DNA from 4 places in the Ruegeria sp. YTSC199 genome. Region 1 is predicted to be linked to each of the others. Evidence: riboswitches for the same ligand, from Rfam matches in the RefSeq annotation. Region 1 holds a riboswitch; each other region holds the start of a gene.
What was found. A riboswitch is a leader RNA that binds a small molecule or an ion and turns the genes downstream of it on or off. The one in region 1 is predicted to bind cobalamin.
Positions count from the first base shown of each region.

Region 2: another riboswitch for cobalamin. It lies ahead of AC2FEE_RS00325 (DUF1636 family protein); the one in region 1 lies ahead of AC2FEE_RS18385 (aromatic ring-hydroxylating oxygenase subunit alpha).
Region 3: another riboswitch for cobalamin. It lies ahead of AC2FEE_RS08850 (hypothetical protein); the one in region 1 lies ahead of AC2FEE_RS18385 (aromatic ring-hydroxylating oxygenase subunit alpha).
Region 4: another riboswitch for cobalamin. It lies ahead of AC2FEE_RS20040 (hypothetical protein); the one in region 1 lies ahead of AC2FEE_RS18385 (aromatic ring-hydroxylating oxygenase subunit alpha).

Region 1 covers NZ_JBXWMF010000021.1:20,076-24,214, reverse strand. The annotation lists gene AC2FEE_RS18390 (pyridoxal phosphate-dependent decarboxylase family protein) at 1-921, opposite strand, end outside; cobalamin riboswitch at 1,845-2,048, shown strand; gene AC2FEE_RS18385 (aromatic ring-hydroxylating oxygenase subunit alpha) at 2,161-3,384, shown strand; gene AC2FEE_RS18380 (FAD-binding oxidoreductase) at 3,390-4,139, shown strand, end outside.
Region 2 covers NZ_JBXWMF010000001.1:66,437-70,575, forward strand. The annotation lists gene cobN (cobaltochelatase subunit CobN) at 1-353, opposite strand, end outside; gene cobW (cobalamin biosynthesis protein CobW) at 360-1,415, opposite strand; gene AC2FEE_RS00325 (DUF1636 family protein) at 1,412-1,792, opposite strand; cobalamin riboswitch at 1,887-2,095, opposite strand; gene AC2FEE_RS00330 (LysR substrate-binding domain-containing protein) at 2,168-3,052, opposite strand; gene AC2FEE_RS00335 (NAD(P)-dependent oxidoreductase) at 3,156-4,112, shown strand.
Region 3 covers NZ_JBXWMF010000007.1:89,829-93,967, forward strand. The annotation lists gene AC2FEE_RS08835 (tripartite tricarboxylate transporter TctB family protein) at 1-127, opposite strand, end outside; gene AC2FEE_RS08840 (tripartite tricarboxylate transporter substrate binding protein) at 199-1,158, opposite strand; gene AC2FEE_RS08845 (LysR family transcriptional regulator) at 1,261-2,178, shown strand; gene AC2FEE_RS08850 (hypothetical protein) at 2,300-2,515, opposite strand; cobalamin riboswitch at 2,833-3,038, opposite strand; gene AC2FEE_RS08855 (hypothetical protein) at 3,299-3,844, opposite strand.
Region 4 covers NZ_JBXWMF010000025.1:54,241-58,379, forward strand. The annotation lists gene AC2FEE_RS20025 (bifunctional 2',3'-cyclic-nucleotide 2'-phosphodiesterase/3'-nucleotidase) at 1-175, shown strand, start outside; RNA gene ffs (signal recognition particle sRNA small type) at 215-313, shown strand; gene AC2FEE_RS20035 (alpha/beta hydrolase family protein) at 353-1,210, opposite strand; cobalamin riboswitch at 1,352-1,572, shown strand; gene AC2FEE_RS20040 (hypothetical protein) at 1,654-2,061, shown strand; gene AC2FEE_RS20045 (protein-tyrosine phosphatase family protein) at 2,063-2,566, opposite strand; gene AC2FEE_RS20050 (DNA polymerase III subunit gamma/tau) at 2,700-4,139, shown strand, end outside.

The DNA of each region.
Region 1 (4,139 bases):
CGCGTGTAGCCATTTATGTGGATCGATTGCGACGGAACCGGCCCGCTCCATGCCGGACACAAGATGCGCGTGGTCTGGGGAAAGGCGCAGAACACCGCCGATACACCCATCCACATGAAACCAAAGCCGTTCTTGTTCGCAAAGATCGGCAAGCGCGGTCAGGTCATCTATTGCGCCGGTGTTTGTGGTTCCTGCCGTCCCGATGACGCAAGCTGGCTGCAATCCCTGCGCGCGGTCTTTGGAAATCGCTGCCGCCAGCGCATCGAGTCTGATCCGCTGGCGGTCATCGCTCGGGACCTCCACCAGCGCTTTTGAGCCAAGACCAAGGGTCTCCAACGCCTTTTGGTGGCAACTATGGACCTGGTCGGAAGCATAATACCGCAGCGGCCTTTCTAATGCTGCGATGCCTTCCGCGCGCACATCATAGCCGGCGGCGAGGTTCCGGATGACCGTATGCGCAACGAGGTTCGCCATGGACCCGCCGCTGGTCAGGGTTCCACTGGCATTTTCAGGAAAGCCTGCGATTTCCTTCAACCAATCGACAACCTGCTGCTCGACCTGCGCCGCACCTGTGTTCCCGCCCCCAAGATTACTTCCCTCAACAGCGGCAAGGAAATCACCCAATGCTCCTGTAAAGTTGCTGGCTCCCATGTACCACCCCCAGAAACGGGGATGGATGTTTCCCATGGGATAGGCGCGTACGAGCGCACGATAGTCGCTATAGACCTGTTCCAATGAGCTGGGGTCTTCAGGCAATCCAGCCTTGAGTCGAGAGCGAACGTCGTCGGGCATTGGGCGCCAAACGGGACGTTCGCGCACTTGCTCCAAATGATCGATGGCTTCATCCACCACGATATGCGCGAGCGCGCGGGCCGCCTCCCAATCGTCAGGGTCGAGCGTTTCCTCTTTGATGTTTCCCATGTGCCGCGCCCTCTCTTCTCAAGTGGAGAGTGCGGGAGGATTGCCTTCAAAGCAATCTCTGCGTGGCCTTGGCCTTCCGCAGGGACGACTCTGGCCTGATACAACAGTGTCGGAAAAGCCAGAGAGGTCATCGAACCGAATGAACCGCATTGTGACGGCCATCACAAGAAGAACTCTGCCCGTGGACCGCCTTCTTGTTTTGTCGCCGCCGTCAGAAAAGAAAGACAAATATGCGTAAGTTGCGAGGGCTCCTGCCAATGAGGCCTTAAGGCTGGCTCCGGATCAGGTCGGGGGTCAACCAGCCCAAAGCTGTGCCTATTTCGCCGAATTGGAACAAAAGGCAGCCATGACACCGGGCCAGCCCACGTCACAACTGGATCCTGCCGACTGAGCGGTTTTGGCCTTTTTCGGTGCGGTGGCGCTTTTCACTGGTGCATTTGACGAGGCTGTCGAAATAGCCGACCGCCACAAAACGAATGAACGATTTGAAGAAGCCAAACAGCTAGGTGATCCCCTGTGCGCTTGATCGAACGCACCGGTCGATGTGGTGCTCAGGAGCGTTTTCAGCAAAGAGCAATATGCAGATTCAGTTGTCGGTGAGTTGACCAGATTGGGTTGGGCAACTCCAACAAAACCGCACCTTATGAAACGAAAACCTGTCAGGTCCGCTTGTGGTGAAACCACACCGAGATTTCTCAGCACTCTTCAAAGGCCGGTCATTCAAACACATTGAAAAGTGGTCACTTCGATATCGTTGAATTTGGTGTTGCGACCATTGTGGGTTGGAGATTTCAGCCGAGTGCATCGCCCGAAAATAGTTGAAATGTAGCGATTTTGTGCATTTTTAAACTCCATTTATACACCTCAATGTCTGTTTTGCCTCGGGAAATGTCGCAAGCATTTCAGCGCCAAGATGGGTCAAAACTATCCTGCGATTGTGAGGTGCCGCTGCTTGATTCTCAGGCGGCGGAGAATTGGGAAGCCGGTGTAAATCCGGCACTGCCCCCGCAACGGTAAGGAAGGTCAGGTTCGATAATCAACCACTGGGACGAGGATCCCGGGAAGGTGTCGAAACCGGGTGAAAACCCCTTTCAAGTCCGGAAACCAGCCTCAAAGATATGTCAAACCGCGGGTGGCGGTGGGGGCACAGGTTTCGGACGTGATCCTCGCGCACCTCCGGACTGTTCCTCCTTGTCATCTGCCCAAGCAACGCCGCGGGGCGCGGCAGGAGAGCCAGAAGTGAACAACATTCAAAGCCTATTGGCGCGTCGAAATCCAGGTTGCGCTCTGGAGCAGGCGTTTTACACCGATCCCGAAGTTTTTCAGACCGACCTTGAAACCATCCATTATCGCGACTGGTTGTTTGCCATTCCGGCATGTGAACTGGTGAAAGCAGGCGACTACGTGACCTATAGCATAGGCGCCTATCGTGTGGTCATTGTTCGCGGGGCCGACAATCAGATCCGGGCGTTTCACAACACCTGCCGCCATCGCGGCTCGATCATTTGCAAGGCCGCTAAAGGTAATGCGCCCAAGCTGGTGTGCCCTTATCACCAGTGGACCTATGAGCTTGATGGCTCCTTGCTGTGGGCCCGCGACATGGGGCCGGATTTCGATCCGAAACAGCATGGTTTGAAGACCGTCCATTGCCGGGAGCTTGCCGGGCTGGTCTATATCTGTCTGGCGGATGACGCCCCCGATTTCGATACGTTCGCCAATATCGCGCGCCCGTATCTCGAGCCGCATGATCTGAAAAATGCCAAGGTCGCCTTTGAAAGCTCGATCATCGAAAACGGCAATTGGAAGCTGGTTTGGGAAAACAACCGCGAGTGCTATCACTGCGGCGGCAACCATCCTGCGCTGTGCCGGACCTTCCCGGATGATCCGGGGGTGACAGGAATCGAAGGCGGCGAAACGCCAGCATACATGCAGGCCCATTTCGACCGGTGCCATGCTGCGGGCATGCCATCACAGTTCTATCTGCACGATGATGGCCAGTATCGTCTGGCACGTATGCCCCTGAAAGAGGGGGCCGAGAGCTATACGATGGATGGCAAATCCGCCGTGCGTCGCTGGTTGGGCCGATCGCCCTTTGCGGATGCGGGATCGCTGTTGAAGTTCCACTATCCGACCACGTGGAACCACTTTCTGGCTGACCACTCCATCGTTTTCCGCGTCGCCCCGATCAGCCCGACCGAGACCGAGGTCACAACCAAATGGTTGGTCAACAAGGACGCAGTTGAGGGCGTTGACTACGATGTGAAACGTCTGACCGAAGTCTGGGTCGCCACGAATGACGAAGACCGTCAGGTGGTTGAGGACAACCAGCAAGGCATCAACAGCCCGGCCTATATGCCCGGCCCGTACTCGGCCATTCAGGAATCCGGCGTGCTGCAGTTTGTGGACTGGTATTGCAACACACTGTCGGCCCGTCTGGTGCCGGACACCATGGCGGCGGAGTAAGGCCGATGAAAGACATGAACACGCCCTCTTCCACCATCTGGCAGGATGGCGAGATGCTGGAATGTGTCTCGGTCGTGCCCGAGATGCCGAATACCGCCAGCTTTTCGTTCCGCGCCCCTTCGGGGGCGCAGTTTTCATATCATCCCGGTCAGTTTCTGACGCTCGAAATTCCTGCGCCCGGCCAACCCGGTGGAGTCGTACATCGCACCTACACGATCTCATCTTCGCCGTCGCGGCCTCGGTCGATTACCATCACCGCCAAAGCGCAACCCGACAGTATTGGCACGCGCTGGATGCTGGACAACCTGAGGCCCGGTATGCGGATCAAGGCCATTGGACCTGCTGGCCTGTTTACCAATGCAGAAAGCGCGGCGCGTAAATACCTGTTTATCTCAGCGGGCTCGGGCGTCACCCCGATGATGTCGATGACAACCTGCATGTGGGATGAGGGGCGCGATCTGGATGTTGTCTTCATCAACTGCGCCAAACGCCCGTCCGAGATCATCTTCCGCCAACGATTGGAGCAGATGGCCAGTCGCACCGATGGGTTGGATCTGAAATTTGTTGTGGAAGAGCCGGACCGTTACAGCCCCTGGACCGGATTTCAGGGACAGTTCAATCAGCTGATGTTGGGCCTGATGGCGCCGGACTATCTGGAGCGTGAGGTCTATTGCTGCGGTCCTGAGCCTTTCATGCAGGCCGTGCGCGATGCGCTGGCTGGTCTTGGCTTTGACATGGACAACTACCATCAGGAA
Region 2 (4,139 bases), on a different contig from region 1:
GGCAGAACGGCCAGCGCGATGCCTTTGGCCTGCGCCAGCGCCAGAACCTGCTGCAAGCCGTAAGACCAGTAAGGCACGCCGCCGATCAAACGGATCAGGATGCCTTTCGCACCCTCCAATGTCTGTTCGACATAGGTATCGACGGAAAGGGGGTGCTTCAGCGCCGCCAAGTTGGCCAGACGCATCGTCGGCATCCGCCCCTCGGGGCCTCCACCACGATGCCAGCCCGCCGCGAAAGCGCCTAGGTCGCTGTCCGAAAAGGACAGCACCACCAGATCCGCCGGGCTCTGGCCCAGATCGGTCGCGGTCTCGGTTTCCTCTAACCCGTGACTTTCGCGGAAGACGACGTGCATGTGTGGTTACTCGGCGGGCTCAGAAACACCGACGAGGATATCGCGGATCGCGGCCTCGTTGATGTCGTCATGCTCGGCAATCACCACCAGACGCGAGCGGCGCTCTTCACCCGGTTCCCATGGGCGGTCGAATTGGTGACGGACGCGCGTGCCGACGGCCTGCACCAACAGGCGCATGGGTTTACCTGATACTGCTGCATAGCCTTTGACCCGCAGGATGTTCAGTTCCGTGGCCAGACGTTCGATCTTGGCAACCAGATCAACAGCATCGCTCTGTTCCGGCAACTCAACGATGATGCTTTCGAAGTCGTCATGCTCGTGATCGTGGTGGCCGTCGTGATGCGATGGACGGGCTTCCATGTCATCCTCGGCTGCTGCTTCCAGACCCAGCACAACGCGGACATCCACTACACCTTCGGCTACTTCGACGACGGGCAGGGGGCGTGGAGCCTCGGTCGCGATCACCTCTTTGGCCTTGGCTACGCCTTCGGGGCCAGCCAGATCAGGCTTGGTCAGCAAGATGATGTCAGCGCAGGAGACCTGATCCTCGAACACTTCGGACAGGGGCGTTTCGTGATCGATCGAGTCATCGGCCAGGCGCTGGGCATCCACGGCCTCGACATTCGGGGCAAAACGACCGGCGGCAACAGCCTCGGCATCGGCCAGAGCGATCACCCCGTCGACGGTGATCTTCGACCGGATATCCGGCCAGTCGAACGCCTTCAACAGCGGCTTGGGCAGGGCCAGACCGCTGGTTTCGATCAGGATGTGATCGGGGCGCGGCTCCAGCGCCATCAGGGCCTCGATGGTCGGAATGAAATCATCAGCCACGGTGCAGCAGATGCAACCGTTCGCCAGTTCCATGATGTTCTCTGCCGGGCAATCCGGGATGGCGCAGGATTTCAGAATATCGCCATCTACGCCCACATCACCAAACTCGTTGACCACAACGGCCAGACGCTTGCCCTGCGGGTTCTGCATCAGGTGCTTGACCAGCGTAGTCTTGCCCGAGCCCAAAAAGCCGGTGATCACAGTGACGGGAAGTTTTTCGAGGTTGCTCATTTCAGGGCTCCAATCGGGGGAATACGGGCCGCACAGTTTTTGCGGAAATGTTCAGGGCGTTCGCGCCATTTGACCAAACCATCTTCGGCGGCAAGGTACTTGGTGGCACCATCGACGATGACATCAACATGGTCGGTTTCGTTCAAATGCTCATACACAAAGGTCCAGCGATCCGGCCCGCCGCGCAGCACGATGGAGCAGCCCTGATCGCAATTTGACAGGCATTCGACGGCTTTCAGGGTCACGCCCTCAGGCAGTTCGGCCTCTTCCAGTGCTTTGTGAAGCAAGGCGCCGGGTCGTTGCGCGTCGTCCTCAACGGGCAAGCCGCGGCGGCACGTGGTACAGACCAGCAGCTCGACTGGTGCGGTCTCGGTCATGTCTCTCATCCCCCCAAATCCTCATTGCGGGGGACGGGGTTTCATGCGGGCCACGTGTCGCAACATGGACCCGACACCGGAACACCCCGCCCGGTTTCATCTTCGCGTGCTGGCAGGTCTCCCGGCTTGCGGATGTCAGAGGCGGGCCTCTGTCGGATGTCCCGCCTTCCCGGCCAATTCGGCCAGTGGCTTTGGGCACCCTCTCCGGTCACGGTCGCGGGGGCGGCTGCGTTTGACGGATCACCGTTGACGCATTCCCTTTTCATCCATCCGTGGATGGACACCAACGCAAGCGACATGCGGCACGGGCAGGGGCCTTGTCAAGCGCGAGACAGGGGTAGAAACCCCATAGAACAGAAAAGCGACCAGCTTGTGTCAATCCGCGGCATCCGCCACCAGCCGTTCCTGCAACCACGCGCAAAACAAACCCGCCGCTGCCGTGGATTGCACGGCCCGTTGAGCGCTGACCAGATAATGCGACTGGGCAAAGGGAATCGCCGGACCCGCAATCGCAATCGGTGCGCCTTGCCGAATTGCGTTGTTTGCGAACCGTTCCAGGATCGTGGCATATCCTGCACCAGCCATCACTAGTTGCAGCGCCGCCACCGTGGTGTCCACAGAATGCCGGGGCGGCTGGTGGGGCGGCGCTATGCCGTTGGCCTGAAGATACCGCGCCCAGTTGTCCTCGTATCCAAGGATGTGAATCAGCGGCCCGTGCGGCAGGGAGATCAGCTTTGCTGAGTCGTCCCCAGCCCGACAGACCGGGACCAGCTTTTCGTCGGTGAGTTTTTCGGATCGCACCCCCGGCCAGTCACCGTAACCCAAGCGGATTTCCACATCCACATCGCCGGGTGTCCCGCTGTCATTCCAGATATGCGACACCAGACGGACAGGGATGTCCGGATGCCGTTCGGTGAAGTCGGGCAGTTCGGCGGCGATCCAGTAGGTGGCAGTCGATATAGCGGCGCGGATCGTAAGTGTCTGACGCGAGGCCGGGCCAAACAGGCTGTTGGTGGACAGTGTGATATCGGCCAGAGCGCGCCGCACTGTCAGCGAATAAGACTGCCCAAGCTCGGTCAGTTCCAGCCGCCGCGCATTTCGTGTGAACAGCTTTTGACCCAGCTCGGCTTCGAGGGACCGAATGTGCAGTGAAACGGCTGTTTGCGTCAGGCCAAGTTCCCGCGCGGTTGTGGTGAAATTCAGATGGCGCGCGGCGGATTCGAAGCTGCGCAGCCAAGCGGGATTTGGAAGGCGATCCATCTATCACCAAAAATTTTTACCTATATCACGTGTTATTATTCATTTTTGTTTCCGGCAGGCAATAGGGATACTCAGCACAAACGACGACCTTCGGGAGGGTGAAATGAAAGTCGGATTCATCGGTTTGGGTAATGTCGGCGGCAAGCTGTCCGGCTCGCTGCTGCGCAACGGAATTGACTTGACGGTCCATGACCTCGCCCCCGATCTGGTGGCCGAATACGTGGCCAAAGGCGCCAAAGCTGCCGAAAGTCCGGCGCAGATGATGCGGGATTGTGATGCAGTCATCACTTGTCTGCCGTCCCCGGCCGCCTCGGACGCCGTGATGAAAGAGATGCTGCCCGAGGTCGCTCCGGGCAAAATCTGGATGGAGATGTCGACCACCGATGAGACTGAGGTTATGCGTCTCGGCGCGATGGTGGTCGAACGCGGAGGCGCCGCGGTCGATTGCCCGGTGTCCGGCGGGTGCCACCGGGCGGCGACCGGCAACATTTCGATCTTCGCAGGGTGCGACCGCGAAACATTCGAGCGGATTTTGCCGTTTCTAACCACGATGGGACGGCGAGTTCTGCACACCGGAGATTTAGGTTCGGCCTCGGTCCTGAAGGTGCTGACGAACTATCTGGCCACCGCCAACCTGATCACCTGTGCCGAGGCGCTGGTGACTGCCAAGGCTGCCGGGATGGACCTCAACACCACCTATGAGGCGATCAAGATTTCCTCCGGTACTTCCTTCGTGCATGAAACCGAAAGCCAGGTCATCCTGAACGGATCGCGTGATATCTCTTTCACGATGGACCTTGTTAAAAAGGATATCGGGTTGTTCCAGGACGTGGCCGACCGGGCCGGAGTGCCGCTGGAAATCAACCCGGTGATGATCCGCATCTTCGAAGATGGCATCGCCCGTTACGGCGACCGTGAACTGTCTCCGAACATTATCAAGCGGTTAGAAGAGGCCACCGGCCTGGACATCACAGCCCCCGGCTTTCCGCCCGAAATGCTGGATGACGAACCGGAAGAACCGGGCTACGAAGTCATCCCGCAGGGCCGAAGGGCGGAATGACGCACCACGCGGCGCAATACGGCCAGT
Region 3 (4,139 bases), on a different contig from region 1:
CCGATGCAGAAAATGGTACAATACCTGCCCAGGTATCTCCCGGAGATGCGGCGGGCACTTGCCAGGCCCCCCAAATGGCAAATATCGAAACAAGGCCAAGAACCAATCCTTCTGCATAGGCTCGCATAACTTTCCTCCCGGAATCCGGCTGATAGAAGATGGGGCCGGATGGACATGACCCACCCGACCCCGAGGACTTTAGTTGGTCAGACTTTGGACCAAGGGAGCGGCGTCCTCCTTCATGGCGGACAGCGTTGCTTTGGCATCCGCACCATTCTGATAAACCGGACCGGTTCCGCGCGAGGCGAGAAGCTCGGCAAATTCGGGCTTGGCGGCGATCTGCTCCAACGCGGTTTCCATCGCCGCAACCACTTCTTCTGGTGTGCCTTTGGGTGCGAATACGATCACTGGTGAGGAGACAGCTGCGAATGGAATGTTCAACTCACCAAACGAAGGGACGTCTTTCATGATGCCATCACGGTCCTGGCTGTTGACGGCCAGCGCACGCAATTGCTCTTCGAAACCTGCAAGCTGCTGAACGCCGAGAAACCCGAAGTCTGCCTGCTCACCAATCAGTGCGGCACGGGTCGGTCCACCCCCTTTGAATGGCACGTCTTGCGCCTCGATTCCGTTGCTGGCCAAAAAGCCCATTCCGCCGACATGGTGGAACCCGCCTCGGCCTGAATGGGCCCAACGCAACTCGCCGGGGCTTTCCTTGGCCGCTTCGATCACGTCCTGAACGGACTGGAACGGGCTGTTGGCCGGCACCATCAGCGAGGTCTGCAACTGACCGACCTGAGCGACAAAATCAAAGCTGTCCAGAGCGTCGATGTCCGTGTCACGGGTCATGGTCGACAAGAGAAACGACCCGCCAGAGGTCATCATCATCGTATAGCCATCGGGACGGGCGCCAACGACGGAATTGGCGCCGTTCAGGCCACCGGAACCGGGCTTGTTAACGACAACCACCGGCACATCCAGAATACCTTCGGCGGCGGCCGATATAGCGCGGGCATAGGCATCGGTGCCTCCTCCAGCTTTGTAAGGAACAACCAGGTTGATCGGACGTTTCGGCCAATCTGCGGCAAAGCTTGCGGTAGCTGTTGCGGTGACCGCAACGGCAGCGATTGCGGCACTAAGAAGAGTTCTGCGTTTCATGAGTAACCTCCCAATTTCACTTGGGATCAATCTACGCCGAGTCTTCAATTGTAAAAAATGCAAAGATGTTATTTACTCTTGCAAAATACGAAAGCGTGGAAAATGAATATCAAAGCCCTGCGTGCGTTTCGCGCGACATTGTCCGAAGGCTCGCTTGTCGCCGCGTCGGAGGTACTTCACCTCAGCCAGCCGGCAATCAGCCGCCTGATCTCGGGGCTTGAGGCAGAGCTTAAACTGACGCTTTTCGATCGCAGTGGTCGAAACCTGACACCAACGCCAGAGGGGCTGGCCTTTTACAAAGAGGCCGGACGAATCCTCGATAACCTCGACGAGGTTCCGCGCATCGCTGCTGACATCAAGGCGGGTCGCACTGAAACACTGCGCATTGTGACCATGCCAAGGATCGCGCAATCCCTGTCGGCCCCGGCCGTTGCACGGTTCACGAAAGCCAATCCAGGAACCAATGTCAGCCTGGACGTCCGCGCCCGAAGAGAAGCGGGGAAATGGTTGGCAGGGCGGGAATACGATATCGGGATTGGCGCGTTGCCTGTCGATCATCCAGGCATCATCACTAAACCTTTGTTGAGAGTGCGGGCCCAGGTCGTCCTACCCTTGGTTCATCCACTTTCAACTCGAACAGAGCTGACGGCAGGTGATCTTGCAGGTGAGACTGTCATACGTCTGATGCACGGCTTGTTGTTGCGCGACCAACTTGATGACATCTTCCATTCGGCTGGTGTTACACCGGTCCAAACTTGCGAAGTCGCTGCCTCTCAGCTTGCTTGTTCGTTGGTTGCCGAAGGTGTGGGATTAACTATCGCAGATGAATTGGTTGCAGCGCAGGCCAAACCAGAGAAGGTCGCGCTTGTACCTGTTACACCCGAACGTTGGATGACCTTTGGCCTGCTCTACCCTGTGTCTAACACAAGGTCCAATGCACTTGTTCAGTTTGAAAAGGCGTTGTTCGAAGTGGTTGAGGGGTTGGCGCAACAAAGCACGACACTCGAACTTGCAAATTGATTGTGTCTACTTGTTCACGCGCTGCGGCGTCCGGCCCCAAACAAAGGCCGAACCCGCGCCAAGCCTCCATCGCTGCGCGATCCCGCGCACGGATGGGGAAGCGTCGGTCGAACTCGGCCCATCAGTCCACGCGACCAGAACGCGACTCCTTTAGGTCCGGAAGCATCTTTGCGAACGGGCTTTTGCCCGACCCGTTTGCGTCCAGGACGACCAAAGTCGTGCCGGCTTCGAAATCCATAGACAGAAGACGGAACACCGACCGGTCCCGGCACCCAAGAGCCAGATCGCGGATTCGCAGAACAGCCGACATCAGATCATCGTGTAAGTCGAAAGCCATAGAAGCGCGGACAGCGCCAGAGCGTCCGCAACCAGAACCGGCACGCTGAATTCAGTCAGACAGCCTCCCCGCTGGCTAGCGCTGTTTTCTGTTAAGCGCTCCGTCATCGAGTTGCCCTGCAAGACCCAGCGTAGGCCCGAAGATCAGACGATGCCGAGACGAAGTGCGCCCCAAGCGTGCTGCAGGATCGGGTTTCAGATTTCCAAAACGACAAGAATATCACCTGCCCAGCTTGGACTAGGCATAACAGATGCAAGGTTTTGGACGGCAAAGACCGTTTGGAACCTTTTCATCCCCTATGAGTCACCCCACCCAGATTGGAAACAATTTGGATAGCAGGTCACCAGACTTGCGGTTCGACGCTGTCCCGATCCTTCTCTGGCAATTGCCAGTCGCCGATCTCGGATAGCTCACCCCCGACAGTTGCGGGCGAAGTCACGGATTGATTTTTTTCAGAGCTGCACCGTATACCCCTTAACCACCCCGCTCGACGCGGGCGGGAACCATCGCGGCTCCAACACGCGATCCGAGTTGGTTCAAAAAAAACGCGCCATGAATCGTTAGGCTGGCCGCTTGGCTTCCCGTTGACCCATGAAAGCGCTCGACATCCCTATAACCCAGCATATGGGCAGCCGGTCAAAACCAGCTGGAGTTTGGTGTTTTCCCGATTTCTTCGGGCCCGGTCGAAAGCTAAGAGGGAAACCCTTGGTACTTTCGCGCGGCTTTGGCTCTGGCGAGCAGAGAACTCGGCGGAATACGCGCCTTGGCACCGTCCGCTCCGTGCTAGTCAGAGCTCTGCAGGCAATCAAAACCGCTTAACCACGCTTCGGCCAGCCGCGCCGCATCCTGCCCCGCTCGATGCGGTGGCGGCCCTGCACTTTCTAACGTGTGATAGACGCGTGCGACCGCTGCGTCCTCGGTCAGGCTCATCCGGACATAGCTGTCAAAGTCGAGAAGCTGGACTTTGGGAAAGGGCATTTCCGTTTCCAGCAGCCGTATAAGCCACCGCCGTTCAAACTCCGGATTGTCCGTTACAGCAATTCCGGTGTTTCTTGCCTTGAACCATTGCGCAACCCTCTGGGGATCGCCGCCCTCTGCTTCAAGATAGGCGCGGCTTAATCCGTGGATTCGTGCACTGACGTCCGACCAGCCCGCCGCGTCCCAATCAGGGTGGGGTTTGATAAGACGCGATCCAGTGATCACGTTGCCGTTGACAGCGCGTGCAATCCCAATCTCAATTGGCCAACTGATCGCGCTTAGTGAGCTGGCTTCGAAATCGAGGAAATATGCGGGCTGAGTCCGGACTAGATTCTGGGTTTTCTCGGTCAAAACAGGCTATCCATTCTATGCGCGATACGCTTGTACAAAGGGCATCAAGCTTAAGCTGCTAGTTCGAGGCAGGAACACTCACTTTGAACGCCGTTCTTGGATCGGCTGACGTCCAAGAGCGCAATGATTTTGCGCGGTCTTCGAAAAGAACGGTGCTTCCGATCACCAAAGTGGCAACAGAACCGATAGTACATTTCCAACAATCACAAGCAGTCCGCGCTCGAACAAAAGTGTTGTGGCATGTTATTGCCGTTGCGGATCAACGGATAGGCATAGCACGGCTCAATCCACGGAT
Region 4 (4,139 bases), on a different contig from region 1:
GGACCCGCTGGAAAAAGCGCCGCGCGCCTTTCGGTTTGCTCCATTTCCCGGCGCGACAACCCTGCTCAGAACCGGTCCGAAGGCCCGCGATCATATTGCCGAGCTTGAAGAATACACTCCGCAGCTGATCGGAGAAGACGATGACGGCTTTTTGCTGATCCGTTTAACGCTCTGACGGGTTGTCATTTCCGCGCCTGTTGCCTATATCGTGCGTTGAGAGGTTGGCGCGGGCGAGCGCCTCGCCAACCTGGTCAGGTCCGGAAGGAAGCAGCCACAACGAGCCCCGCTTGGGTCGATGTCCAACCTCTCACTTCTTGCCCGTAGCGAACGTAAAGCGCCAGAACCGGCGAAGTCATGCGATCAGCCGTGGCCAAAGGGCTGCGTTGCGGCGCGCAAAAGCGCCGATGTGCCCAACTTCCAACAAGCCAAATTCACCGGGTGACAACAGGTGACGGCGCGCATCTGGACCGTACAGATCAGCCAATCGCCACACCGCATTGGGCGGTACCACATCATCATCCTCGAAGGTAAACAGGTCCACGGGCGTCCCTGACTGCGCCCAGCGCGCATCAGGCAAGGATATCCCGATTTCGGGCAGGTAGTTGCGTGGCGCGGTGCACCACCGCCGCCATTGCCAATATACCGATGCCGGCAGGTCCGCCCCGACCCCCAGCGCCTTGCCAGGAAGATACCCCAGGGCTTTCACCGCCAAGGGTGCGTGACCATACCAGAACAGCAAAGCCAGCGCCCGATACGGCCAGGGGTGATCCGATACCGTTACAGGGCCGGAACAGACGCAGATCATGCGGTCGATCTGATCGACGTCGGGCTGAATCGGCCCCAGCATCCCGCCGACCGAATGTCCGATGCTCCACTGCTGCGCATCGGGGAACCTGCGCCGCATTTCAGCGCGGGCCGCAGGCATGTCGACCAAGGCCCAATCGGCCATCTTGACCCGTGATTCTTTCAACGACCCGTTCAGAGAATGGCCGAAATCGCTGTAGTCGTAAGTCAGACAGGCCATCCCCCGCTCGGCAGCCAGCCAGCGTGCAAAATGCTGGTAATAATCTCTCGGTACACCGGTAGCACCGTGAATGACTACGGCCACCTGGGGCGCGGACGCTGGCAGATAAAGGCGTGCCGACAAGGTGCCCGCGCCGGACTGAAACTGAAAGTCCTCGATCGAAACGGTTTGTGCAGTGTCCAGCATGGTGCGGCCTCCGGATTTTGAACCGATTGGTTCACTTTCTTCAATCCGCAGCGTTTTCCGTCACAAGTCAACAGTGGTCGTACATGACCACGCGTCGACCTGGCCGTGCAAATTGCCCGCTTGACTCGGACCGCCCGCACCCGCTAGCGATGCCGTGATGGTTCTCGACCCCAATCCGGGGCGGGATGAAAAGGGAACACGGTGCGGTTCTGCCCCGGTTATACCGGAACGAACCAAGGCCGCGACTGCCCCCGCAACTGTAAGCGGTGAGCAATGCCGAAACACCACTGGCCGAAAGGCTGGGAAGGTCGGCAACGCGATGACCCGCAAGTCAGGAGACCTGCCATCGAACCAAAACCGAAACTCGGGCGGGGTGTCCGGGCAGGTCGTCAGCATGCTGTCACACCTGATCTACGCCCCGTCCTACGCGCGGAGGGCGCACAATGATCTGGAAGACCAAGACCCACGAATACTCGGCCACCGTATGCCAGCGAACCGGCAAGACCTGCCCAGCATTGGCACGGGTCGCGCGTGTCATTACTCAGGCGATAGAGACCGCCGCACCTGCAACAACCCCCGATTTTCAGGTCGAAGGCAGCAGTGAACTGGCCCATTGCCTTGAAGGTTGCACCGCCCGATTTCGCGCGCGGCCTGATCAGATTCGGGTCTTTTGCGGCACGGAACCCGATGTCTCCACCGATTCACTTGATAGGTATGCCGACATGATGTTCGCAGATGTGTTCAGCTCTCTGCCCGCCGATGTTATGGCCAACCCGCCCTGCGCGATGCTCGAGGTATTGATGCTGGCCGCAAGTCCGGTTGCGCAACAGGAGCAGCACGCGGCGCTCTAAGCTAGCTGCCCTTTCGGGCGCTGGCCGCCTGCGCCGCCCATTGCAACTGGCCGTCGGTTTCAACGGCGCAGGGCCGCACGGCGCGTAGACGTTTCAGCGCTGCCTCGGGCTGCTCGCCCTGTTCGACCATAAGGCGCAAGGCAACCATGCCGGACCGGCCGCAACCGCCCCGGCAATGCACCAACACCCGCCCTCCACGGGACAGGACTTGTGCCGCCGCCGCGCTGACCTCGGCCCATGCGGCCTGAACTTCTGGCGGTGGCGCGCCGAAATCCGTAACCGGCAGATGCGCCCACCCAATAGAGGCGGCGCGAAGATCGTCGCCGAGTCCGGCGGCGCCTTCCTGTAGCATTTCAATCTCAGTGGTCATGGAAACCACCAGATCCGGCTGCCAGTCTCGGATGCTACGAAGATCCTGCAGGTAGTTGCCGCCGCGCCCCGGGACTGGTGAAAGGGCAACCGTGCCATTTCCCACCTGCACGGCGTGAATCGCAAAGAGTCTCAAAAGATGGCCCTCCTGCAATCGTTTCTACGATGCGCAAACTGTCCTGCAAACCGAATTTCGCCTACAGCGGCGGTGGACGCGGGCGGCGGGGGTCTCTACGCTGCATTCTTGAACCGAATCCGACAGAGCAGACATGAACGACACGCCAAGCCCCGCCTATCAGGTTCTTGCCCGCAAATACCGCCCCGAAACCTTTGCCGATCTCGTCGGTCAGGATGCGATGGTCCGAACGCTGAAAAACGCGTTCGAGGCCGACCGGATCGCACAGGCCTTCATCATGACCGGCATTCGCGGCACGGGTAAGACCACCACGGCGCGGATCATCGCCAAGGGCATGAACTGCATCGGCCCCGATGGCCAGGGCAAGCCGACCACGGAACCCTGCGGCCAGTGTGAACACTGCGTGGCCATCATGGAAGGCCGCCATGTCGACGTGATGGAAATGGACGCCGCCAGCCGCACAGGCGTCAACGACATCCGCGAGATCATCGACAGCGTTCGTTACCGCGCCGCCAGCGCGCGCTATAAGATTTACATCATCGACGAGGTCCACATGCTGTCGACCAGCGCGTTCAACGCGCTGCTCAAGACGCTTGAAGAACCACCCGAACATGTGAAGTTCATCTTCGCCACAACCGAGATCCGCAAAGTGCCGGTGACGGTGCTGTCCCGTTGCCAGCGCTTCGACCTGCGCCGGATCGAGCCAGAAGACATGATCGGCCTGCTCAGCAAGATTGCAACGGCCGAGAAAGCCCAGATCGCGGATGACGCGTTGGCTTTGATCACACGTGCGGCCGAAGGGTCGGCACGGGATGCAACCTCGCTGTTGGATCAGGCGATCTCACACGGGGCCGGGGAAACCAGCGCCGATCAAGTGCGTGCGATGTTGGGACTGGCCGACCGCGGGCGGGTGCTGGACCTGATGGACATGATCCTGCGCGGAGATGCCGCGAGCGCCCTGACCGAACTGAGCGCGCAATACGCCGAAGGCGCGGATCCGCTGGCGGTGCTGCGCGATCTGGCCGAGATCACCCACTGGGTATCAGTGGTCAAGATTACCCCGGACGCAGCCGAGGACCCAACCGTATCACCGGATGAACGCGCCCGTGGTCAGCAGATGGCTGAGGCCCTGCCTATGCGGGTACTGACCCGGATGTGGCAAATGCTGCTGAAAGCGCTCGAAGAAGTCTCGGCGGCTCCGAACGCGATGATGGCTGCCGAGATGGCTGTCATTCGCCTGACCCACGTGGCCGACCTGCCGAGCCCAGAAGAACTGATCAAGCGGTTGCAGGATGCACCGCCGCCCCCGCCGAACGGAGGCCCCGATGGCGGCACCGTAGTGCCATCACATGCCCCTGCTCAACCTGCTGCTCCTGCGTATACCCCGACGGCACGCGGATCTGCCGGAGCGCCAACTGCCGCGCTGGCCCAGGACACCCAAGCGGCGCTTGCACGGTATCCCAGCTTTGACCATGTCGTCGAACTGATCCGGACGAACCGGGATGTGAAACTGCTGGTCGAGGTTGAAAACGGCGTGCGCCTTGTGTCCTATTCGCCCGGTCGGATCGAATTC